Agarilytica rhodophyticola: one gene and its partner. The protein of the gene in region 1 interacts with the protein of each later gene in a pairwise test. Links are inferred from orthologs where the notes say so. Each region holds a gene or a part of one and is shown on either strand. Other genes may lie near its edges. The genes, in order: recO and recR.

What was found.
Region 2: the proteins of recO (region 1) and recR interact in binary tests that used the Escherichia coli proteins (3 or more experiments, as listed by UniProt). The link is inferred for Agarilytica rhodophyticola from one-to-one orthologs.

Annotation. Positions count from the first base shown.
Region 1 is NZ_CP020038.1:4,513,642-4,521,995, forward strand. The notes cover bases 5,569-8,354. They hold recO (DNA repair protein RecO), read right to left. Parts: upstream 7,418-8,354; coding sequence 6,719-7,417; downstream 5,569-6,718. Other genes in these bases: BVC89_RS18835 (hypothetical protein), read left to right, coding at 5,569-6,644; era (GTPase Era), read right to left, coding at 7,435-8,334. Also shown: BVC89_RS18810 (response regulator), read left to right, coding at 1-852; BVC89_RS18815 (type 1 glutamine amidotransferase domain-containing protein), read right to left, coding at 949-1,638; BVC89_RS18820 (LysR family transcriptional regulator), read left to right, coding at 1,770-2,666; BVC89_RS18825 (hypothetical protein), read right to left, coding at 2,911-3,165; BVC89_RS18830 (hypothetical protein), read right to left, coding at 3,555-3,902; BVC89_RS29870 (hypothetical protein), read right to left, coding at 4,306-4,461; more of BVC89_RS18835, read left to right, coding at 4,872-5,568. UniProt on the Escherichia coli protein: Involved in DNA repair and RecF pathway recombination.
Region 2 is NZ_CP020038.1:2,347,862-2,365,152, reverse strand. The notes cover bases 6,082-8,898. They hold recR (recombination mediator RecR), read right to left. Parts: upstream 7,879-8,898; coding sequence 7,285-7,878; downstream 6,082-7,284. Other genes in these bases: dnaX (DNA polymerase III subunit gamma/tau), read right to left, coding at 8,269-8,898; BVC89_RS09970 (YbaB/EbfC family nucleoid-associated protein), read right to left, coding at 7,905-8,225; rnd (ribonuclease D), read right to left, coding at 6,135-7,277; BVC89_RS09985 (YcgL domain-containing protein), read right to left, coding at 6,082-6,134. In the rest of the region: BVC89_RS29665 (hypothetical protein), read right to left, coding at 1-197; BVC89_RS10015 (VWA domain-containing protein), read right to left, coding at 447-2,864; BVC89_RS10010 (hypothetical protein), read right to left, coding at 3,083-3,424; BVC89_RS10005 (carboxymuconolactone decarboxylase family protein), read right to left, coding at 3,620-4,210; BVC89_RS10000 (SlyX family protein), read right to left, coding at 4,428-4,637; BVC89_RS09995 (YceI family protein), read right to left, coding at 4,691-5,242; BVC89_RS09990 (YcgN family cysteine cluster protein), read right to left, coding at 5,363-5,809; more of BVC89_RS09985, read right to left, coding at 5,844-6,081; more of dnaX, read right to left, coding at 8,899-10,461; BVC89_RS09955 (3-phosphoglycerate dehydrogenase family protein), read right to left, coding at 10,936-12,108; BVC89_RS09950 (phosphoserine transaminase), read right to left, coding at 12,216-13,337; trxA (thioredoxin), read right to left, coding at 13,533-14,387; phbB (acetoacetyl-CoA reductase), read left to right, coding at 14,772-15,494; BVC89_RS09935 (phasin family protein), read right to left, coding at 15,584-16,114; BVC89_RS09930 (phasin family protein), read right to left, coding at 16,410-16,724; polyhydroxyalkanoate synthesis repressor PhaR, read right to left, coding at 16,863-17,291. UniProt on the Escherichia coli protein: May play a role in DNA repair. It seems to be involved in an RecBC-independent recombinational process of DNA repair. It may act with RecF and RecO.

The DNA of each region.
Region 1 (8,354 bases):
AATACAGATAACAACGAAGCTGATGTGGGAGAAAGATTTCATAACAAAATATTAGTAGTTGACGACAATCCCTCTAATCGCCGCTTGGTATGCGAACTACTGGCGGACATAGGCGTAGAAACCGAAAGTGCCAGCTCTGGAGAGCAGGCTATAGAACTATGCCAACAGGAATCATTTTCACTGATATTGATGGATATCCAAATGCCAGGGCTCGATGGCTTTGAAACTACCAAATGTCTTCGAGATATGGAAACCAACGGTGCTCGCACCCCTATTGTGGCGCTCACAGCCCACGCTGTAGAGGAAGAAAAGTCCACACTATTGAAATCAGGAATGGATGATTTTTTAAGTAAGCCCATTGGAGAGACTGAGCTTAAAGAGCTTATGTCTAGGTGGACAAAATATTCACCAGAACAGAAGCCTCAAACACATGAAGCGCCAACAACGATTGAACACCAGCCAGAACAGGAGCTTAAGAGCATACCTGCGAGCAATGGCGCACAACCGGTCAATATATCAAAGTGCCTAGAGCTGGCCAAAAACAAGCATGATCTTGCCAAGGACATGTTAGAAATGCTCCTTGATTCATTAACAAATGAAGTGACGGAAATAGAAAAATATTGGCAAAATAAAGATTATGACTCCTTGCATCAAGTGGTACATAGAATCCATGGTGGAGCCTGTTACAGCGGTGTCCCAAAACTATTGGAGTCGAGTGCACTACTGGATAAAACGTTGAAAGATAAACACTACGATGTGTGCGAGCCACAGCTAAATTGCCTTATGACTCACTGCCGAGACCTAATCAAGTGGCACGACTCCCATGATTTAGATGTGTTATTCTCTGAGTAACATTTGTAGCGCGGTAGTTGTTTTGGGCAGACCCCATCTACCGCACTCACTCTTTTACTTATTTAATTTTGCTTGCTTAACTTTACTTACCTCACTTTACTTACTTAAGTGTGCAATGAGCTTTTGAGCAGCCAATGCCGAACTGGCCGGGTTCTGTCCGGTTATGATCAGGCCATCCTGAATGGCAAAGGCATTCCAGTCCTCAACTTTCTGATAATCTCCACCTTTGTTAACCAGTTCATCTTCCACCAGAAATGGCACTATATCAGTTAGCGCAACAGCGGCTTCTTCAGTATTACTAAAACCGGTGACTGCACGACCTTTGACAACTGGATTACCAGCACTATCATTAACATTGAGAAATACTGCACTGGCATGACAAACCGCACCAACAGGTTTATCGGTTAGTAAAAATTGGCTAATCAAGTTAATAGAGTCTTTATTTACAGCAAGGTCCCACAGCGGCCCATGACCACCTGGATAAAATACCGCATCATAATCAGCAGCATTTATCTGTGCTAAGGGCATTGTTGATGCTAATTTATCTTTTGCAGCACTGTCGTCATCAAAGCGACGTGTTGCATCAGTTTGGAAATCAGGTAATTCGCTCTTAGGATCAATAGGTGGTTGACCGCCTGCTGGAGAAGCCAAAACAATCTCAGCACCAGCGTCTAAAAAAGTATAATAAGGCGCAGCAAATTCCTCTACCCAAAAGCCTGTTTTCTCTCCTGTACTGCCAAGCTCATTATGGGAGGTCAACACCATAAGTATTTTTTTCGCTACCATATCGATATTCTCCAGTGATTAGATGTATCAATATTATAGGGAGTCAAAATAAACAGACAATCATGACTTTTTCTACTATTGTGTATCAATTATTAATACAATAGGCAAAATTCACCATGTAAGATCCATAAATGAAAGCGACGTTAGAACAGGCGAGGAGTATGCTGGTGTTTGCTCAAGTTATCGAGCAAGGTAACTTTAATGCAGCCGCCAAACAATTAGGGTTAACACGAGCTGTCGTCAGTTATCATGTTAAAAAGTTAGAATCGCGCTTGGGTATAAAGCTACTTAATAGATCCACAAGAGTGCTGACACTAACTGAGGCAGGAAAAATATACTATGAAAGTTGCCACATCATCACAGAACAAATGATGATGGTGCAACAAAAGATCGACAGCCTAAGAAGCGAGCCCGAAGGCAAACTAACGATTACGTGTCCGGTAAACGCAGGCCTGCAACTGATTGTGCCTTCACTCAATACCTTTAGAAATCTATACCCCAAAATACAACTAGATCTACAATTAACAGATGATGTAGTTAATATTATGCAAGAGGGTATTGATTTGGCGATTCGTGGAGCGCCGCTAATGGATTCCGGTTTGCAGGCCAAACATTTAGCAAGTCTGACAACAAGTTTATATGGTGCGCCCTCTTACTTTAGAAAACACGACAGACCAAAACAGCCCACGGATCTTAACAATCACCAATGGGTGATATACAAATTAGGCTCCAACCAGCTAGAACTAACTAAAGGTGAACGTTCCTACAGCATCAAAGTAGAAGGGGCAGTATCTACCAACAATGCCGCAGCAAGAACTGCCTTTGTCGAGGGTGGCCACGGATTAGCTCGCATCCCCGACTACGACGCCACCCCCAAAGTAAAAAGCGGAACCTTAGAAAAAATACTCGATGATTATGCGTTACCATCAATTGAAGTTTACGCTGTGTTCCCACCGGGAACCGCCTCGTCTAAAAAACTGCGACTACTGCTAGATTTTTTGCAAGACTATTTAAGACGTATTTATTAAGATTAGAGCGTATTAACATTTATCTAACTAGTCTTAATACAATCGCTTAGGGTTAACATCTAAGGTTCTATTAAGTACCTAAGGCTGAGTCTAAAGGGTTACCTATATCATGAGGAGAATTCACTAGTGTTGTGTTAATTCGCTTCTTACTCTTTTAATCTGGCAATAATGATTACAAGGAAAGCGCCTTAAAGATTCACGCATCATTCTTTGAATACGTATTTTATTAACGATAATATAAACGCTAATAAACTAGAGAATGCACCCAATAAAAGATCGGAGCACAAATCAACCATCCGATAAGCAACTTTTTAAAGAAGTCGCTTTTATTGTTATCACCCAATGTAGACAAACTCACTTTTTCGTTTTCTTGTGCTGGTCTAATTTTATAATAAAGCTCGAGTATAAAATGTCCGATTATTATTGGTATAGCTACTACACCAATAACAGCAGGCACTAAGGCCCATGCTTCCCAAGGCTCGCGTACATCATAGTGCATTATTTTATCCTCAAGGATTATTTAAGATGACATCATTGAATTCTGTGCTTTATGCGCCGTATTTATTTTTCATCGAAGATAGATAGCATACTATTGATGAGTATATATACCTTTTTCGCCCCCTACTTTAACACAAACAGTTCACACTACTAACCAATCTACTTCTCATTGCCTGTTCGCTTTTACCGCCTTTATTGAAGACAGTCACGGATTTTCCCGCATACCCAATTACGACACTACCCCCAAAGTAAATGGCGAATCCCTAGAGAAAATACTCGATGAGTATGCGTTACCATCAATTGAAGTTTACATTGTGTTACCACCGGGAACCCTCTGGCCTAAAAAACTGCGACTACTGCTAGTTTTTGGTAAGACTAATTCAAGGACGTTTAGGATCGAAGTCTACGATTCTTTTGAGCATCTGGCGCCTCATCCAGAGGATTACCTGAGTCAGGTAAGGGCTTGCTCATTCTCGCTTCAAGTTCTAGCCTAGCTAACTCATATTGAGAATACCTAGAATTCCCATTTTGGAGACGTTGCGAATAAGTTGGAAGGGGCTGTGTTATAGGAGGGAACGGCGTCAAAACCTGATGAACTGGCGATGCCATATTGTGGCTAGCACTAGGAAACATCAGCCGGCTGGGTAGCCCAGAATTTAAAAGCCCATCGATTGTTTTAGTAGCTACTTTGCCTAACTTATGCAAAAAGGCAACTATCGGAAAGCCTATACTCGGCATGTTTTTATCTCTTATGTAAGTTTATTTAGCTTGAAGATAAAGCTATTATTCTCTTACCCAAACAATAGGCATATTGAACATTAAACTGCGCATACTTATATAAGATTAATAGTGGCTAAATCATCTATAGAGTTCGGCCTTTCCTTCAAGTTTTATCGGCCTAACCAATCGCAATAAATAGATTTGTTGATAATAGGAAGGCTCTATCAATGGGTATCTTAGAGCAGGCAAGTGGCACCGTTTACCGAAATAGATAGCGCCAATAGGGAAAAAACTATAGTTTTTATATTTAGTTAGCAGATTCCAACATTTTTTCTATCAAGCTAATCCTTGACAAATAAAATAACGGGCTAAAAAAATCTACCCTCAAATAAATTTTTCAATAAAATCATTTTTTACACTTTCATCTAAGGAAGCTAAGTTCCTTTTCATTATCTGTTGGCCCAACTTTATAATATAGCTCAACAACCAAACGCCCAGTAATTATAAGGATGGTAACCAGACGAATAAGTGGAACTAGAACCCGCGCAGACCAAGGCCCACGTATTGCATTTTGCATATCAAACTTCTTCTAATTTTAGAGGTTAAAATGTAAGTAATAAATGCTTTGTTTGCTATCAATAATAATTAGCCATGTATAAATCTCTGACCATGTTGAAAAAGATCCGCAGACCGACTAGATCATTGTGAATAGTTTCACTGAAATAACGACAATCTCGGCCTAATCATATTGTCTTCGGCGTTGAATTTCCTAATTGAACAAATTGCTTGTCACAGCTACTAAATTCCTGCGATCGACAGAATACTTAAAGCCGGCAATGTCTAGTAGTTATATAGCATATTAAATCTTCGTAAATAACATATATGAACAAATACAACCTAACACTACCATCTTCTTCTCAAGACAGAATAAAAATAGGATACGCGGACAACTCTTCACCATCATCGTCTACTACGGCTTCTCCAATAATGACAGAAAGTGGAAAGTGCGAGCAATCGTTAACAAGTGCTTCGAGGCCTAAAAGCTTGCCTACATCACTCCAAAAATTGGAGAAAGTGCATTCCACTCATGATAATTACGGCGCATTTTCATGTGATATGGAAGTACTTAAATGCCTAAAAAAAATTATTAGCCGTGAAGAAATAAATTACTACGATATGTGTAGACAGCTCCTAACTGAGCTTGAAAATATGGAAATGCAATATCAAAAAATCACACAATATCAAAAAAAGCTGGAAGAACTAAAAAGCTTACCTAACTGTAACAAAGTCTTTTGTGCTATGCTAGAAAAAAGAATAGCATCTGAGTTCCCATACTCAGCGGCAAACAATTTAAGCGATATCTATAGAAAACATGTAGGAAATAATAACAGGCAAAGTCTACAGTTTAACGGAAAGGATTATATCTTACGCTGTATTAATCATTTTTTGAATTGTTTTTCCCAAGAACACACAGATAGTAACTCTTCAAATAACTTAAACACAGAGAACCAAGTTCGTTATTCTCAAGATGCCAAGCTAGAAAGTGAGCTTTTTTTAACCAAACAAGTTATGGCAGAAATAAGAATCCGCAATATAGAGAAAGAAATCGATAGCATTGTTGAAAAGTACTCAAGTGCTCTGTCCAATATTGTTTCTAAGAAAGTTAAGAAAAAAGATCTGCCGGAAGGAAAAGTTAGGGTTATGTATGATATGGAAACAAATACAATGGACACTCATTACAGTGTAAGTGATAAGTTGGGCTATGAGCCAAGCCCAAAAGCAATGAGTAGAGTTACCCATCAGATTCGCAAAGCCGGCTTATCTAAAGAGGTGTCCGACATAGATAAAGAGATGGGAAAATTAATAGATAAACGTCTGGAATTTATTAAAAAATATATGAATAGTGAATTCTCAGAAGAAGATTTATCTTCGATGGCTGAACAATGGCCTAGATCCAAACACTACCCAAGGCTTGCGCAAGAAGTGAAAGAAAAAACAGGTGAAGTAGATCAACAAGAACAAATAAAACTACAAAAAAAAGAGAAATTAGCTGAAGAACAGGCTAAAAAACTTGAGAACGAAATTAAATTAGAAAAACCTAAAATTAATCGCACAAAGCCTAAAGAACAAAAAGGGAAAGCCAAGAGCAATGAGAAAAAACCATTAAAAAAACCCACAGATGGCTTAGACACTTCTGTTGTGCACAACTCTTCACCTAGCACTAGAGACAAAGAAATATCCCAAGTAAAAAATCTGATAAAAGATAATAGATCTATGCTTACACAAAAGTATGAGTGCGATATGAAAACACCACCAATTTTATTGGGTGGCGATAACAATATAAAATTTTACCCAGCTTTTGAAAAAAAGAATTTAACTCGACACGTAGAAAATAGACATGAAGATTTAATTGAAGAACTAGAAGAAGGTCTAACAAGTGGAGGGTTTTCAAAAGGAAAAAATAGTGATAAACATTTAGTATTTTCCACAGTTAACAGTATTCTAAACCACTCTATCAGCATTGATGCGTCATTTAACGAATACCATCACGGTGAACGTAAACCGACATTTAGTATCGATGGAACACTGAAATTAAAAGAGGATAGCGATGAAAAAACACATGTTCGCGTTATCTGCTGTATCCCAAGAAAAGATAATCTAGATGGGAATAATGGAGACTCAATCAACTTAGCCGTCATCACAATGTTTAAAATTAGCGAGGAGAAACTTTTACAAAAAAAGTTAGCCAATAATACATAAAGCTATTACACTTTGAGTAACTAGAAGCTATTTCATAACTGCTACATTCTCAAGTTATGAAGTAGCCTATGGGCTCAACGAAACAACTCGCGAGATTTTAAGGGTTTGTCTCCGAGCAAACTTTTTAAAGCAATACGACAAAGATTTTTAGCGTAATTAAGGTTAGTACGATCGTGTAAATCACCTTCGCGAATAGCAATAATCACCTCAGAGGGAAAAGACTTTGCTGTTATGTTTTCAGTTTTTATGAAGCCAATACTTTCCTGAAAGTGATAATAATAGTTATTAGCCTTGTCTATTGTTTGCTCATCGGCATCCTGGTAAAAGTTAATACCGAAACCAAGTGTTTCAAGTAAGGTTAATTCAAACAATCGAAGCTCCCTTTCCAAGGTCATTGAAATTTTCGGGGCGCGATTCTCTCCAAGTTTGCTCAGCGTTTTTTTGTAAAGATGGAAAATAGCCTCGACAGCGTCTTCCTGGGGCAAACAACGCATTAATATTTCGTTCAAGTAGAAGCCACAGTATAATGCGGTTCCATTTAATACAATAAGTTTATCTTGGGGTTCAATATGAGTAATTGTTTTAAGGGAAGCTTTACCACGCCAATTCACTAACAGCGGAGTAAAGGCTTGCAGGTTCGCTACATTTTTTTTACTTTTACGAAAGACAGCAGAAACACGACCGTATTCTTGTGTTAATAATTCAACGATAATCCGCGTATCGGTATATTTACGAGAGTGCAGCAAATAGGCTGCTTGCTCTTCGACGGACATCAAAGTGCACCTTCGCTCTACTCATCAAGGCCGAGACTGCGCAGAGCTCTTTCATCATCAGACCATCCTGACTTCACTTTCACCCAGAGATTTAACATTACCTTCGATTCCACTAATGTTTCAATATCTTGTCTTGCCTGTTGGCCGATATTTTTAACCTTTTCACCTTTATCGCCAATTAAGATACGCTTTTGCCCTTCTCTTTCGGTTAAGATCAATGCACTAATGGTAATAAGATCCGGATCTTCATTGAATTCCTCGATTTCCACAGCAATTTGATGAGGCAACTCGGCGCCCAATTGCCGAGTAATTTTTTCTCTTATAATCTCTGCCGCCATGAAACGAAGGCTTCGATCAGTAATTTGATCTTCAGGGTAGAAAAACTCAGAGTGAGGCAACGCGTCAGACACAAGAGATTCCAGACGGTCGATATTCTGATTTCTTAGTGCAGAAATCGGTACTATTTCACCCTTTGGCAATTTTTCTTGAAGGCTAGCAAGATGTGGGAGGATATCGTTCTTATCTGGAAGTTGATCCAATTTATTAACGGCAATAATCACAGGGCAAGACTCATTAACTACTTGAGACAAAACCACATCATCTTCTTGTGTCCAATGATCCTTATCGACCACAAAAATAATTACATCAACCCCCTGTAGAGCAGAGGAAGCCGAGCGATTCATAAAACGATTAATTGCTTTTTTATGGCCTTGGTGTATTCCTGGAGTATCCACAAACACCATTTGTACCGCATCTTGAGTTTTGATACCAATCACGTTATTGCGCGTGGTTTGAGGCTTACGAGAGGTAATACTGATCTTCTGCTCAACAATATGATTAAGTAAGGTCGATTTGCCTACATTAGGGCGGCCTACAATAGCAATATAGCCGCATCGGGTGTTGGTATCGTTTGACATCACAGCTCACACTTAATTGC
Region 2 (17,291 bases), 2.2 Mb from region 1 along the record:
TGCTGCTGCGGATAGCCCCACGGCCTTCCCCCCCATTGAAAAGCCAAACTCTTATCCGCAATTGGAAACACATTCCTCTGGTTTTTTGCCGACATAGCATGCATTATCCGCGCATTACCGGTATTTCCCAGCGGGGTAAGCGCTGACGTTGATCCTGCCCTGTTGTGACTACCTATTCCAGCTAGCGGGTTCGTCATGAATTTCACACCTTTTGGGTTCAGTATCGTCGATAAAAAGAAAAAGCGTATCAATAAAGAAGAAATCGATAATTGGTGAAAGTAGGGACAAAAAAGTTCGGCCCTCATCGGTTGCAATACCTTCGAAAAATGGCTTCTGAAGATTCTTAAAGAGTAGAAATTGAAAGACGCGAAAATAGGTAGGCAATATAATTTAATTTGGCAATAGATCGGCAGAAGACAGTAGATCTAAGGCATACTCATACAACTTTAATCGTCATCCATATCATCAAGGCTCTCATCGTTTTCTAATTCGTCGATTAATGAGGAAATAGCATCGTCTAATTCATCCTCCGCTAAATCCAATCCTTGTGCCTTTAACATCGCGGCGACCATGTCTTCTTCACCTTCTTCATCCTCCCCCGCTTCGCTTCCTTCATCCCCCTGGCTTGCATCTGCTGGAGCATCCTGTGCAGCAGACGCCTGTGTTTCTTGCTCATCAATGTTCTCCACCATGGCCATTTCATCTAAATCATCGAGTGGATCATCATTATTATCAGCAGCGAAATCTTGATCTTGCGCAGTTTCAGTTTCTCCAGCTTCACTTTGTCCAGAGTTGTCTTCTTGCGTAGAATCTGCCTCTATTTCAGCATTCTGTGTATCTGCATCAAAAACCTCAGGTTCAGGAGAAAAAACTTCGGGTTCATTCGCTTCATCGTCATTTCCCTCATCACTATCATCAATAGGGTCGAGATCTTCCATTGGTGGTTCTTCTTCCAGTTCATCTTCCTGTTCTGGTTCAGCTTGTTCGGTCTCATCCTCGCCTTCTGTAATTTTTTCTTCTGAGAACTGCTCTAAGATTTCCTCGTCCTTATTACCTCCCATAATCTTTCTAAAAACAAGAAAGCCTAAGCCAAAAAGCAGCAGGTTACCAAGCCCAAGAGCGACATATAATACCCAATCTGGAAGACCTTCAGACTCGGCGTCTTGACCTTCTTCGTTAACAGAATCTTCTTCTTTTGCCGGCTCAGCAGTGGCTTCTGGTGCGGCAGTTTTAGTGGGTTCAGGAGAGGCTTTTTCCTCCTCAAAAAAATCCTCTTTATTTTCAACGAAGCCGTCATCGATAGAATAGTTAAAGCGTACGGGGTCAAGTTCAACATTGAAACTATTACCATCTTGTGTCTGACCCCGAATTTTAATATTGGCAATGTATTCGCCCTCGATTTCCGGGCGAATGTTAGTTTGCCAAGTATCTACATCTGTCGACGATAAAGGTCTTATTTTTTTGCGACCGTCAGGGGAAACAACCGTGGCGCTGACTTGCGTTTTATCTATGTCAACATCGCCATTATATGAACGGGCAATTAATACATATTCCACTTTACCGTCATTAAAAACTTGCTCTATGTCGGCCCCAAAAGGCTGCCTTGTGGTAAATTGGTGATTAAATTCTCGAACAAAACTTTTACCGTCTACGAGGATGGATAACTGATAAATTCCTTCTTTATCAAAGTTTGGCAACGCAACAGTAAACATACCATCTTTTGGGGGATTCTGAGTATCCAGCGTAGAAGACCAAATCTCTCTTAAATCAAATTCATCTTGACCACCTAACATCGTCATGGAAATATCCATTAACGAGAGGAACTCAGCACGCGTTACTTTGTTACCATCTTCCTGTAGAAAAAAGGAGACGCTCTCCTGCTGATCTCTAAGTATATTGTTAGGCAATGGCTTAACGCGCAGATTGAGATTACTAACCACTGTAACGCGGCTGTTTGGTGCCATATCTGCCACCACATCCCATTGACCTTCAAGGGGTTGTTTTATGGTAATTAAATCGTAATTATCACCTTTATACCAACTGACATATTTTGAGCTGGTTGAACTGGTAACCACTTCTTTATCAGGGCCAATGAGTTGGGTTTGCTTGCTATCTGAGCTGCGGAAGATTAACGCGGTAAATTCTTCAACACTTGAGTCGACAACGAAACCATCGTCAGATAAGGGCACTTCTTCCATTGGCGCAGCGACATCGAATGCTTTGAGAAAAACGGTCATCAGATCATCGGCAGATTTAGCTACCGCTGCAATACCGTCGGTTCCCAGTGATAACTTGTTAAGCAAATCTGTGTCGGCATTATCAGATAAAGCGATGGTGTGAACAGTAACATCGGCGTTCTTTATTTTTGGTAATATATCATCGACGATGCGACGCCATTCTTTTTTGTTTTTGGTAGGGTCTTTATCGATATCCACCATACCATCGGTAAGTAAAATAATACTGGTGCGGTGATCTTGGCGCTGATTTTCAATATCATATAGCGCCTTCTCCAAGGCTTCTCCAATATTAGTAAAAAGCCCTAAAGAATTAATTTCCTTCGACTTCTGACTCGCGTCTTTACGCCACTTTTCATCAATTGCTTGATGCTTTACCAGCATGTTGACCCAGCGACCAAAGGTCCAGATACCGGCCTTGCCCTCTTCTGGTAGAAGCTGTACGAGAAGATCGACAGCAGGTTGTCTCAGGTTATTTGGATCATTTTGCTTCATACTCCCTGAAACATCGATAACTAGGCGGACATCCGGCGGCAATGGCTCTGCGGCTGTCTGTCCATAACTAGAAAAACAGGTGCAGTAAATAATGAAGAAAAGGCTGAGTCTAAGTGCCTTAAGGCGACAAATCATGGGATATCAGGCACGCTCCATTTTTCTCAGTAACTTGAGTATTAAACCAAGACAAACGTATATATTTTAGTTATAGCACCGAAGCTTTAGGTTTGCTAAAAAACTATATCTATTAGGCTAACAAGCCTATTAAGTCCCAAGCCATGAGGCAGATTAAGGTTAACAGGCGTGACGCAAGAAAGAGAATGATAAGACCGGAGAAAGAAGACTAATACGTGCTATTGTCGACGAGATTTAAGCCATAACACGATATACAGTAAACTCGATAACATTAAGCTTGCGAGCAAGGCAATCAGCAGTGGCTTTCCCGCCCGCCAAAAAGCCTGTGGGCCTTGAAAAGCACCTTCTAAAATACTGATCAGCCAAGCCGGAGAGAGGTAGCGTCCTGTGGGCTCGGTATACCAAGGCACTAACAAAAATACTGCCAGTAAAATACGCAATACATTACGAGTTTCACTAAACCGAATTCTGGCTGTCATAAACCACCACGCGATTAGCATAACCGCCGTCCCTGCTAGATATACAGCCCAGGCCGAAAGATATTCTTCTTGTGTAAACATAAATTTTTACATACTCACTCTGTGAGCCGCATTCTAACTGCGCTATGGCGATATCAAAAGGGCAATAGATAGATTCTTGTCAAATATTTTAAGTAAAAGCTGTGATGAGAGTGTTTTTTGTACAAAGCAGAGGATGGTAGGCCCAGGTCTATGACCTACCACAAGTTTTTTTAAGCACACAGAGTAGCAGTAAGCTTACAAGTGTTTACCTTTATTCCAACCGTCTTCAGCGAGTAAACGATTGCCCGCAGTTTCAGCCCCCTCCTCCAAGGTGGTTCCCATACTGTCGTTCCAACGGTTAAGGTAGCCGAACAAAGCTATCACACCTAACAACTCAACAATTTCGCCATCATTCCAATGCTCATGCAAACGGGCATTGATCTCGTCATCAACACCATTAGGGACAGTAGATGCCACCAAGGCAAAGTCTAAAGCTGCACGCTCGGCTTCTGAAAACGCGTCATGGGTTCGATAGTCCCATATATTTGCTAGTTTTTCTGCGTCTGCGCCATAACGTTCAGCGGCGAGAATCGTATGCGCTTGGCAATAACGACAGCCCGTAGCATGACTCGAAATATAGCCCACCATACGTTTTAGAGAGCTCGTCACGCGCCCTTTATTTTCCATAACGGATTTATTTAGCTGGATAAACGATCGCGCAATCGCAGGGCGGTGTTGCATTGTCAAAACGCTATTTGGGCAAAAGCCCAAGGTCTCATTAAAAAAACGGGCTAAATCTGCTGTTTCCGGATCATGGCTGGCGTCAAGAGGGCTCACTAATGGCATAACGACTATTCCTGGGGTTTGTTAATACTAATTGTATCGCATCTACCAGAAAGCATACTTTCACCTGGCGAGGGCATGCTCAAATTAGTGTGAACGAGCCCCTGGCAACACAAACGACATTTAGCAATTCTAAACGAAAGCGTACTAGCTGCGCCAGGCGAAAAAATAGGAGTTAATTATTTATTGTTAGTATGACTTATTAATAGTGTAACGGTGATTAATAATGTGGCGGCGGCACATCATGTTGATCACTATCACCAATAGCCATCTCCAGGGTTTTCATCTTTTTATAAATATGCTGTAGCTGCTTTTGTAGCATAATAATTGTTTTCTCCTGCTCAGCTACACGCTCATTTAAGGTATTTAAGGTATCTTCCTGAAAACTGATACGGGATTGTAAATCATGAATATATTCTTCATTAGTCATCGTGCTGTTCTACCAGATTGCTAGAGCGATTTGCTGTCACCGCGTTGAAACTCTTAACCACGTTGAAACTCCGCGTGAATTTCCAGTTCTATTTCATCGCCAATGCTCGGCACATAACGATCTAAACCATACTCTGAACGAATAATTGAGGCTTTAGCAGAAAATCCCAAAGTATATTTTCTAGTAAGCAAGTTGTTTGCTGCGCCATTAACATGAACAAATAGGGAAATAGGTTTGGTTACACCAAGGAACGTCAGCTCACCTATAAATTCAATATTTTTTTCATCGATACGTTGGGCTGAGTTTGTTTTAAAATATGCTTGAGGATAATTTTCAGTATCAAACCAAAAGCGACCTTTGAGAGCACGCTCAAACTTTTCATTATTGACATCGACACTGGTCATATCCACAAGCGCTTCGAGGGAGGAGTTCTCAATATTTTTCGAATCAAAACGCAGGCTTGCATCGAAGGCGTTAAAACGACCAATAAATTTTGAAAAGCCGAGGTGATCCACTTTAAATAACAAAGCGGCATGTTGCTTATCCAGTTGATAGTTACCGCCTTTAATTTCTACTAGCTGCTGTTTAAGCTTTGGTTTTAACAAACTTGCGCAGCCACTTAGTAAAAATACAATACAAGTGAATAAAAAAAATCGATTTACAGCGTTAAGATATGGAATCTGGTGCGTTATATTCGGTCGCATAGTTGTTCTCAATAAGCCGGCTTACAAGACCCAGTGAACAATACGCTCTTCTAGGTCGTCTTCGTTTATGTTGTCTTCACTGATAGCACGATAACGTATGGACATACTGGCTTCGTGAACGCTTTCTGGATTTCCACTGACGAGCGGGTGCCAATTATAAAGAGGCTTTCCTTGGGATAATAGTCGATAAGCACAGGTCAGCGGCAACCAGTCGTAATCGTAAAGATTTTCTGGCGTAAGTGTTACGCAGGTAGGCACCAATACCGAACGTTCACTGTAACGCTCGCAATGACAGGTGTCATTATTGGAGTAACGACAAACCACGTCGGTATAAAAAATCTCACCACTGTCTTCATCTTCTAGTTTATGTAGACAACATTGACCACAGCCATCACAGAGAGACTCCCACTCCTCTCTGGTCATTTCACTCAGTTCTTTAGTTTGCCAAAATGGCTGTACGTCGGACATAATTATTTCGAGATATAGTTATTTCAAGGTATTTCTATATGGGTTTCTGAGTCAACTTATCATTGGCGATTTGTTGCATATAACTCTCGGGTGCTGGCGGCATCTGTAAATAAAACCCCTGGCTATCGAGACTCTCTAACACTTTTGCTACATCGGCACGGGCAAGTTTTTTTTCCGGGGTCAATAGCATCGTCATCGCCAGTTCGAGTTTACCTGTTTGTTCCAACAAGGCTTGTGGTAACTCATCAATACTGCTGCCTTTAGCCAAATAGATATAGGCACCTTCCTTCTTTTTGCAGCGGTAGATATCAACTATTTTTTTCACTTAATTTCCTTGGTTTTTGGTGATTTCTAATAGAGCATTACCAATAATATCTCGCCGCCAACCGGCAAAGCTTAAAGGTATTTGCACATCCCCTCTACGAAGGCCATGGATAAGGAATTCATAGTCCTTTTTCTTAGCCAACAATTCATTGGGAACATTCAGTTGGTCAGCTATTTGTGCCACCTTGTTCTTCAGAATATCCAAAAGTGCCCTCTCCTCAGCGGTTAGCGGTGCAGGTAAGCGCGCCGGCAACTCTTGCTCAGGGATATTCTTTACCGCACTGACAATTTTAATTATTTTACTACCGTTGCTGCGAATCATTCGCTCATTCAAGCCTTCGTAGCCTTTCAGCTGGGAAACATGTGTTGGCACTTGTTGGGCAAGAGAAAATAATGCCGATTCCTTCACTATGCGATTGCGCGGCACATTTTTTTCTTGTGCTAAATCTTCACGCCAACGACTCAACTGAATTAAAGACGCCAATTGCCTAGGACTGAGTTTCCAAGCAGATTTAAAGCGCAAATGGCTACGATCCGGGTCTTGGTTGACAAAAAAGTTTTGCACCAGTGCACGACTGTCTTGCTGAACCCACTCAAGGCGTTTACTCGATGCCATTTGTTCAATCGTGTAACTGGCTAGCTTAAATAGATACTCCACATCGATCGCAGCGTAATGCAATTGCGACTGGCTAAGCGGCCGCTGCAACCAATTTGAACGAGTCTCACTTTTAGGCAGATCTATATTCAGCACCAAACGCACCAGATTAGCATAACCAACGGAGTACCCTAGACCTAACACTGCACCTGCAATTTGGGTGTCAATAATATTGTTAGGCAGGCAACCGAAAGCGTAATGAAATACTTCTAAATCTTCCGAGCACGAATGCAACACTTTAACAATATCTTCATTATCTATGATATCGATAAGAGGATAAAAGTCATCAATGGTGGTGGGGTCGATAAGGTAGTTTTTTTCCCCATCATTGACTTGAATTAGACCAGCAATAGGGTAATACGTGTTAGAACGCATAAACTCTGTATCAAACGCTAACATGCTTTTACTTTGCCAATGACCACAGATTTGCTCTAGATGTTCATTGGTTTCCACCCAAATAATAGGTTGTTTAACTAAATTCTCCGACATGAGACTCCTAAATTTCCCTGCGACTGCTTAACGCATGTGCAAGCGTACCGCCATCAATAAATTCAAGCTCGCCGCCAATAGGCACGCCGTGAGCTATGCGTGTCACTTTAACCCCGTGAGCCTTCGCCCGCTCGTTGATATAGTAGGAGGTCGCTTCACCTTCCATGGTGGGATTGGTAGCAATAATTAATTCTTGAATATCTTCTTCAACAAGGCGTCTTTCCAGAAGGTCGATACCAATTTCTTGCGGGCCGATACCATCTATCGGAGAAAGCCGCCCGAGCAAAACAAAATAGCCGCCATCAAACGTGCACGACTGTTCTAGGGCAATAACATCGGCTGGAGTTTCAACAACACACAGTATGTGATGATTACGCTTTGGGTTTGAGCAGATGCTACAGATATCCTGCTCGGTTAAAGTACGGCACTTTTGACAGCGTTTAACACTTTGTACTGCCTTGGCAAGAGCCTCAGACAATACCTCTGCGCCTACGCGATCACGCTCCAACAAATGTAATGCCATCCGTTGTGCTGATTTCGGTCCGACGCCTGGCAATTTGCGCAAAGCTAAAATGAGTTGATCGATTACAGGAGAAAACATCAAAGAAAAATATACTAGCGCTTAAATTAAAACGGCATTTTAAAGCCTGGTGGCATTTCAATACCACCGGTCAAGTTGCCCATGATTTCTTTATTTGCTTGTTCAACACGACGCACTGCGTCATTAACTGCAGCTGCAATTAAGTCCTCAAGCATGCTTTTGTCTTCTTCCATCAAACTGCTGTCTATCTCAACTTTACGCACGTCATGTCGCCCAGTCATCACTATTTTAACCAAGCCGGCTCCAGACTCACCTGTCACCTCTTTATTGGCTAGGTCTTTTTGCAGGTCTGCCATTTTTTCTTGCATCTGCTGTGCTTGTTTCATGATATCGCCGATGCCTTTGATCATGAATTGATTCCTCACAATAATTAAGTTGGGTACTATTTACTTACGTTGGGTATTTTACTGTTTCTTCTTGTATAACGGCGCCAAATTCCCGTTCCAAGGTTTGCACAACGGGATCCGCTTTTAACTGATCTAAAGCCTGTGCATAGCGCTCTTTATGGACACGTTGATCATGCTCTGAGGGTGTTTCCATGCCTTCAGGGATAGCAGCCAGATGGATATCTACTTTCACCGGCTGACCGAAGTAATCACTTAATAAGTCAGCCATACGGTGGCCGTGTGATGGGTCAAATAAGCTTGTCTTATCCTGATTCAAGATAAATTGAATCCCGTTACCTTCACGGCCTACCATGACGCAATTTGCCGCGGTACTCTGCACAATACCGCGAATTTTCATCTGATGGTAGACATCTACCCACTGATGAGGTGCAAAACTCTCCAGCGCTATCTTGGCAGTGCTAACATCATCAGCATCTTTAAGCGCTAGATTTGCCACATTTGCCAAATTAGCAGCTGGGCTAGCAGTCTCTTGGCCATCGGCATGAGACTTATTATCAATTTTAGCACCGCCGTCACGCGCTGTAACAGCGGTACTTTTCTTTCTATCCACCGCAGTTTCAGTCATCATCTGGGCGATGGAATCCATAATCGCAGCACGATCAGGTTTGGCGTTTTGTTTGCCACTCCCTTCATCAGCTTGATTGCCTTGAACAGGATGTGAATCGGCAGCAGTATCAGCAAGGGTATTCGCTGTAAGCTCTTGAACCTGCTTGTGATTTGCTAAGCCTTCATCAGTAGCAGCTTTCTCAGCACTTTTTGCTGCACTTTCTGTTGGAGCTTTCACCTCCACCATTGACGATGCATTGGCGTTGCCTACACTGCCTTTGGTTTCATTAATAGCTGTTGAAGGCTCTTGATGATGGCGCTTTATTGGCTGATGGCTCTTTACCTGCGCTATCTGCTGGCTAATCTGTGATTGATTGTCATCGGTAACCCTAGCCGGCGGTGCATCTTGCGGCACCGTTTCATTGATGGCTGCTTGGGGCTTTTTTATCTGCTCTGGTGCCGCCTCCAACGACGCACTGTGATTCTCAGCCGCAGACGAGATAACATGTTCTTGAGGAAGTTGTTTGGTCGGCACATCCACAACTCCCTGAGGTTTGAAGACCAACATTCTCAGTAAAGTCATCTCAAAGCCTGTGCGCGGATCAGATGCCAGAGGTAAGTCGCGCCGCCCCACAAGGGCCGTCTGATAGTAAAGTTGCACATCCTCAGCTGCAAGATTTTGCGCGAACTGCAAAATCTGCTGGCGATCTCCATAGCTATTATCTAGCGCGTCAGGCAGTACCTGCGCTATAGCTATGCGATGCAATAGCGCAATCAAGTCAGCCAAGGCAGCATCATAGTTAGGCGCATGATCGGCGAAGTTTGCCACAGCAGCTAACATCGCTTTACCATCACAGGCAACAATAGCTTGCATTATCTGGTCGATGAGAATGTGATCAATACTGCCCAGCATAGAAGCGACTTCAGTCTCTAAAACTTTACCACCGCCAAAGGCTACTGCTTGATCGGTAAGACTAAGAGCATCACGCATACTGCCATCGGCCGAACGAGCTAACTGCCAGAGCCCCGCTTCTTCGAAAGGAATCATTTCTTGAGTCAATACATGCTGCAGATGACCTACAATCCGCTCGGGGCTGAGGTTTTTTAAATTAAACTGCAAGCAGCGAGAAAGGATTGTGACAGGCAATTTTTGCGGGTCTGTGGTTGCCAGCAAAAATTTAACATGCTCAGGTGGCTCTTCAAGCGTTTTAAGCAAGGCATTAAAACTATGATTAGACAGCATATGTACCTCATCGATGAGGTAGATTTTATAGCGTCCACGAGTCGGAGCATATTGCACGTTGTCCAGCAGTTCTCGTGTATCTTCAACCTTGGTACGCGAGGCCGCGTCCACTTCGATTAAGTCAATAAAGCGGCCTTCTGCGATTTCACGACAGGCTGTGCATTTTCCACAGGGCTCTGAACTGACGCCAGTTTCACAGTTGAGACATTTGGCCAAGATACGAGCAATGGTTGTTTTACCTACGCCACGCGTACCGGTAAACAAATACGCGTGATGTAAGCGCTTATGGTCAAGGGCATTGATCATGGCTTGTAACACATGCTCTTGCCCCACCATTTCTCTAAATATTCGTGGGCGCCACTTGCGGGCTAAAACCTGATAACTCATCGTATCCTGATATTCACCAATCTATTAAGGCTTGAAGTATAACGTAAGCAGCCGTCGAAAAACCTTGTTTTTTCTATCGCTCACGAGAAACGGGCAATACAGCCGTCAACACGAACCACGGGCATACGCATTTATCTATATTTGCATTTGCGGTTTGTGATACTTACATCTACGGATGAAATGAAAACGAGATTAAAGAGGAGCCAAACTTGAATTTGGAGATGACCCAACCAGCCACACCCCGGCGCACACTCATACCACTACCGTTGCTCCCTTCCGGGCCTGGCGGGGTTCGCGGCGAATTGTCGCGGGGGGACCAATCGGGCCACCATAGAACATTGAGGATGAATAAATCCGCCTCAAGGGCTGCGCATTATCCCAATATAAATCGAGTTTTCAAGCTCTATATGGCAAAAGTCGTAAATTTCTTTGTAGATGATGGAAATTCAGCCAGCGCAGCCTCTTATTTTCAGATCAGCACAACACCCGCAGGGATATCACATGCTCAACATTTTTAATACACTCGATAACATCGTCGCTGGGTTTATCAGCCAAATCGAGAATATTGTACGCCACCTCATTGCGGCTCTTATTTACCATATCCACAACATTGACTTTGTTTTCAGCAAATACCGACAATACATGACCGAGAACACCCGAAACATTAGCGTTGGTAAAAGTAATTCTGCAGCCCGCATTTCCCCTAGGCATAGAGGTATGGGGGAAATTGACAGAATTGACGATATTGCCATTCTCCAGGTAGTCCATCAGTTGATTAGCCGCCATTACAGCGCAATTTTCTTCTGCCTCAGCGGTGCTAGCCCCAATGTGAGGTAAAGCGATAACCCCTTCATGCCCAATCAAACATGGCTCCGGAAAATCGCAGACATATTGTCGGATAGTTCCCTGATTAAGAGCAGCTACCATAGCATTTGCATCGACGATGGATTCACGAGCAAAGTTCAACACAGCAGCAGAAGGCTTCATCAAGTTCAAGGTTTCTTGATTGATAAGGTGATGTGTTGCAGGTATTGCAGGGACATGCAAGGAAAGATAATCCACACAGCTTAGTAATGCTTCAATCGACTCCATTCTGCGCACCTGGCTTGATAGTCGCCACGCCGCGTCGATGGATATTGCAGGATCATAGCCCACTACATCCATACCCAGGCTAAGGGCAACATTAGCCACCATCGAACCGATGGCGCCAAGGCCAACGATACCGATGGTTTTGTTGGTGAGTTCACTTCCAGCAAAGCGTTTTTTCTCTTTTTCCAATAGCTTTGACATTTCAGCCGCATCGCTCATCTCAGACAAGGTGGAAACATAACGCTGCCCTTGCATAATCCCTCGAGAACTCAATAATAGGCCTGCCAGCACAAGCTCTTTTACTGCATTAGCATTGGCACCTGGAGTATTGAACACGACCACACCACGCTGGGTGTATTCTTCTATTGGAATATTGTTAGTCCCAGCACCGGCTCGCGCAATAGCACTAACAGTGTCTGGTAACACTTCACCATGTAATTTATGACTGCGCAGTAGCACTGCATTAGGTGAAGAAATATCTTCGCCGACATTATATTTGTCGCTAAACCGACTCAAGCCTTTATCAGAGATCTTATTGTAGGTTCGAATATGAAACATAGTGTTTTATCAACTTTTTTATTTATCAGTCTACGGAGTCGTTTGCTATTCACTTTGCCGTAAAGAGCAAAAGAGTCAGTGTGAAAGTTATAATTCGCTCTTAGCTTCTAAGCTTGTTTAACTACTTGGTCGTAAGTAAGCGCGATCCAAGACATTAACTTGTTAAGATCTTCGGCCTCAACAGTAGCCCCACCCCAGATGCGAATACCCGCAGGTGCATCACGATAAGCGCCGATATCGTAAGCAACCTTCTCTTGTTCCAGCAATTTAACGATCTGTTTTACTTGATCAGGCTCGGCATCTAAAGTTAAGCAGATGCTCGTATTGGAGATCGTGTGCGGATCGTGGGCTAGAAAACTCAGCCATTCATTAGCGCTGACAAACTCTTCAACAATCGCTAAATTATTATTCGACTTATCAATGAGTGCCTGCACGCCGCCTAAACTCTCTACCCAGGAGAGCGCATCTAAATAATCGGCCACACATAACATAGATGGCGTATTTATAGTGGCCCCTTTGAAAATTCCCTCGATCAGCTTTCCACCTTTGGTCATGCGGAATATTTTCGGCATCGGCCAAGGTGGCGTATAGCTCTCTAAGCGCTCTACTGCTCTTGGGCTAAGTACCAACATCCCATGAGCACCTTCACCACCCAACACTTTTTGCCAACTAAAGGTGCCAACATCAATTTTTTGCCATGGGATATCCATGGCAAACGCGGCAGATGTAGCATCGCAAATAGACAAACCTTCACGCTCATCGGGAATCCAATCGCCATTGGGAACCTTGACCCCGGAGGTGGTGCCATTCCATGTAAACACAACATCATTATTGAAATCGACAGCATCAAGATCGGGCAAATAACCGTAGTCCGCCTCAAATAAACGCACATTATCAAGCTTTAGTTGCTTGGTAATATCGGTTACCCAGCCCTTACCGAAAGATTCCCAAGCTAAGACATCAACACCTCGTTGGCCCAGCAGCGACCACATTGCCATCTCCATGGCGCCGGTATCGGAAGCTGGCACCACGCCAACTCGATACCCTTCTGGCAGCCCCAAAAGCTCCGCCGTTTTCAGGCACGCCTGGCTGAGGGCATCTTTTCCCAAGGATGATCGATGAGATCGTCCTAGCGTATTTAGTTGAAGGTTCTCAACCGCATACCCGGGCCTTTTACTGCATGGTCCGGATGAGAAATTAGGATTATTTGGTTTAGCTGGGGATTGCATACTTATCCTCTAAAAATACGATTTTTGTGGCTCATGATGGAAGCAAGTACATAATGTTCAGGCAGGCCGAACACTATAAAGACCGCGACAGGGTCACCATCGTTAAGACTTATAGTGTTTGTCAACGCAAGTTCTTATCGTAATAAACTGGAACTTGATGTAATAAATATTTATCTGCCGGGTGAGCAATAACTACTAATGCAACAGAGTATATAATTTACGTTGAAATTCAGTGGCAACAGGATCACCTTTGCCCATTACGGCTAGAATATCTAAATATGTTTTCTTTGCTTCGCCTTCTTTAAAATTAATATCTTTACAAATAATTTCGTAAAGCATTGACAGTGCTTCACTGCGATACTCATTTTGGTAATACTGCACAGCTAACTGGAAACGTATATCCATGTTATCTGGCTGGGCAGACAGCTTTTGCTCTAGCTGCTGCAACTCTGGCGCTTTTTGCGCACTTTTTGCCAACTCAAGCTGGGCTTGTACTTGCTGAAAATGAGCATCTTGATCCGCCATTTTAATACTGGACAAAACTTCTTGGCTCTCATCATAACGTTTTAATGTGATGAGCACTTCTGCCAACGCCAAAGCAATATCAGCTTGCTGCTCGGAACTTCTATACGCTTCACGCAACAGCGTACAAGCCTCGTCAAACGCTTCTTCACTGATATGCTCACGCGCTTTTATAAGCTGTATATCCCATGGTTTAGGCAAGTATTTATCCAGTGTTTCTCGTACTTCTTGTTCGGCTTTTAAGCCAGTAAAACCGTCAACAGGCTGGCCATCTTTCAGTATTAATACAGTAGGCAAACTGCGCACACCAAATTGAGAAGCGAGCATCTGTTGTTCATCAGAGTTCACTTTAGCAAGTAAAAACTGGCCATCATATTCATTGGCCAATTTTTCCATAATAGGCATCAAGCTTTTGCACGGCCCGCACCAGTCCGCCCAAAAATCTACAACTATTGGGCGCTTAAAAGACTCGTCGATTAATAATGCCTGAGCATTATCCATGGTGATTTCGGCTATATGAGAACTCATAAAAAACTAACATCCAAAAGTGAATAAGAAATACATTATTTAATTATATATTGGGATATAAAATAGAATTACAATCATCCTGAATGTATTGGCATCTAATGGCATGCAAAATACCAGAAAAAATCCAGTGCCATTATTGTTCATACCCAGTTAAAAGCTAGATTAACATACTGTACTATCGCGCAAAATTACTGAGCTGTTGCTTTTTCCATAAATCACATTCAAGATGAATATCCGCATGCCCTTACACCTTAATTTTACTTTTAAGTGGGCATCGGATCATTGTGCAACACACAGTTTTTAGTGTGGTGTTGATTTGTGCATAGATGTTGCAGCATCAATTATTCTTAACCGTCCTATGCAAACTCTTAAGGAGACATCAATATGGGCAGAGTCGCGTTAGTCACTGGTGGCACTCGGGGTATTGGAGAAGCTATTTCAGTTCGTTTAAAAGAAGCAGGCTACACTGTTGCGGCAAATTATGCAGGCAACGATGAAGCTGCGCAGGCTTTTAAAGACAAGTATGGTATCAATGTATATAAGTTTGACGTCTCTAGTTTTGACGGTTGTACTGAGGCAGTTGCAAAAATCACCTCAGATTTAGGCCCTATTGAGGTTTTAATTAATAACGCCGGAATTACTCGTGATGGCACTATCCATAAAATGAGTAAAGAGAACTGGCGAGCAGTACTCGATACAAACTTAGGCTCTTGCTTCAACTTAAGCCGCAATGTTATCGACAGTATGCGCGAACACAACTTTGGCCGTATCGTCAACATTGGTTCTATTAATGGCCAAGCAGGTCAATATGGACAAGTGAACTACGCTGCTGCCAAATCAGGTATTCACGGCTTTACCAAGGCACTGGCACAAGAAGGAGCAAGCAAAGGTATCACTGTTAATGCTATCGCCCCTGGGTATATTGCTACTGATATGGTGCGCGCTGTTCCAGAGAAAGTTCTAGAAAAGATTGTCGCCAAAATACCTGTTGGTCGCCTAGGTGAAGCGGATGAAATTGCACGCGCGGTAGAGTTTCTTGTATCGGATGATGCTGGGTTTATTACAGGCTCAACACTGTCTATTAACGGTGGACAGCATATGTATTAATACATAGCAAAATACCATATTGAATAGTCCATAAAAAAGCCCGCCAGTGAGCGGGCTTTTTTATGGACTATTCAATATCACCGCGGTATTTATTTTTCCGCATCGGATGTTGCTTTTGCTACAGCAGAGCTATCGACTGCCTTCGCATCGGTTTTTGCAGCAGCGACTTTAGGCGCTTTTTTCGCTACCGGCTTTTTCTTAGCAGGTGCTTTAGCCTTTACCTGAGCAGGAGTGTTTTCCTTGGTAGGCGCTTTTTTGGGAGTGCTTGCTTTAGTTGAGGAGTCATTTGCACTGGGTGTTTTATAAACGTTCCATACATCCTTTAATAGACCATCGACTTTACCTTGCATATCGTTTAGCAATTGGTAATTGTCCTGGGCATTGGTATTTATTTTTGATTGGATATTTTGCCAATATGACTTCTGGGCATTGACATAAGAGTCAAGATTTAAGCTCGGTACACTCATACCTTTAGCGTATTCAATACTGTCGGCTAATACGCCGTTAGCTAAATCTGCTTGCTTAACTCTGATGGTATCAAGTGTTTCGACATTAAACTGAACAAAGTCGCTCATCGGCTTAAAGAAAGATTCCGCTTGTTCCAACATTTTTTCGTACATGGCCTTCGCCCTCTCAAATATTTTCCAAGTATTATCTTGGGCCTATTAACAAGCCCGAACACTGCGGTAGTAGCAATTTAATCAAAACCTGCTGCACAGCAAAAAGCACTTTCTTAGTCTATGCCACTCGACATGCCAGGTCAATTTGGATTTGTGCGCCGCAACAGAAATTAACAGGTGACAAACAATGGTACATTATTCATATTCGCTTACAAAAAAGCCCCGCTGAGTAACGGGGCTTTTCAGGTTAACCAGCTAAAGCTACAGCATAAAAACAATGCATTGCTTTTACAGCTTATATAGTGGCAGCGTTCTTAATAACAGCACCAGCTTTTTCTTGGTTAGCACTAAACGCTTCATAAGCTTCGGTAGACGCCGCCACCATTTTATCTTGCAGGTTTTGTACATATGACTTTTGTGTTTGATAAACGCCAGAGAAGTCTTTCTGTGCACTTAACTCTTTAATAAAGGCCATATTGTCCGTTACCATATCATTGAAAAAAGTCTTCTGCTTTTCAGCAGCTTCTTCAAAGGCTTTAGAAGTTAAAGCCATCAATTCGTTGGTAGGGCCAAACGCTTTCTGAGACTGCTCAAAGATCTTATCGAACATAGTATTCACTCCTAAATTAACTTGACTTGCTGCATCGCAAAACTAGTAACAATTCTAAGAGTGAGCGGCTTCGTCGTCAAGTGATTTTGCCGCATTGCAAAAGAAAACAATATTATTTCGCTATCAAAAAAAAGGTTTTTATTCTTCTTTATCAAGATCGTCTTCAGTATGGCGCTTTTCTTGCTTTTTAGGCTTATTTGCGGGCTTGTTTGCAGGCTTAGGTGCGAAGCTTCCCCACATGGACATATTCTGCTCCATCATCTGGTTAAAGACATTGAGAGGAGACGCATCCATCATATCTTTCACCACACCTTGCACGGCTTCCTGACGATCTAAGAAGGTAGCGATGCTCTGTTCGATATACTGTCTTAAGAATACCTGCATATCACTACCATAGAAGCGGATGAGCTGTTTTAACACTGACTGGGTTAAAAGCGATTGCTGATCATTGTTTTCCTGCTCGCTGATAATTTGCAACAGAATACTTTTAGTAAGGTCTTCTTCGGTTTTCGAATCGATGACACAAAACTCTTCGTGACTCATAACCAGCTCACGAATAACTTCGAG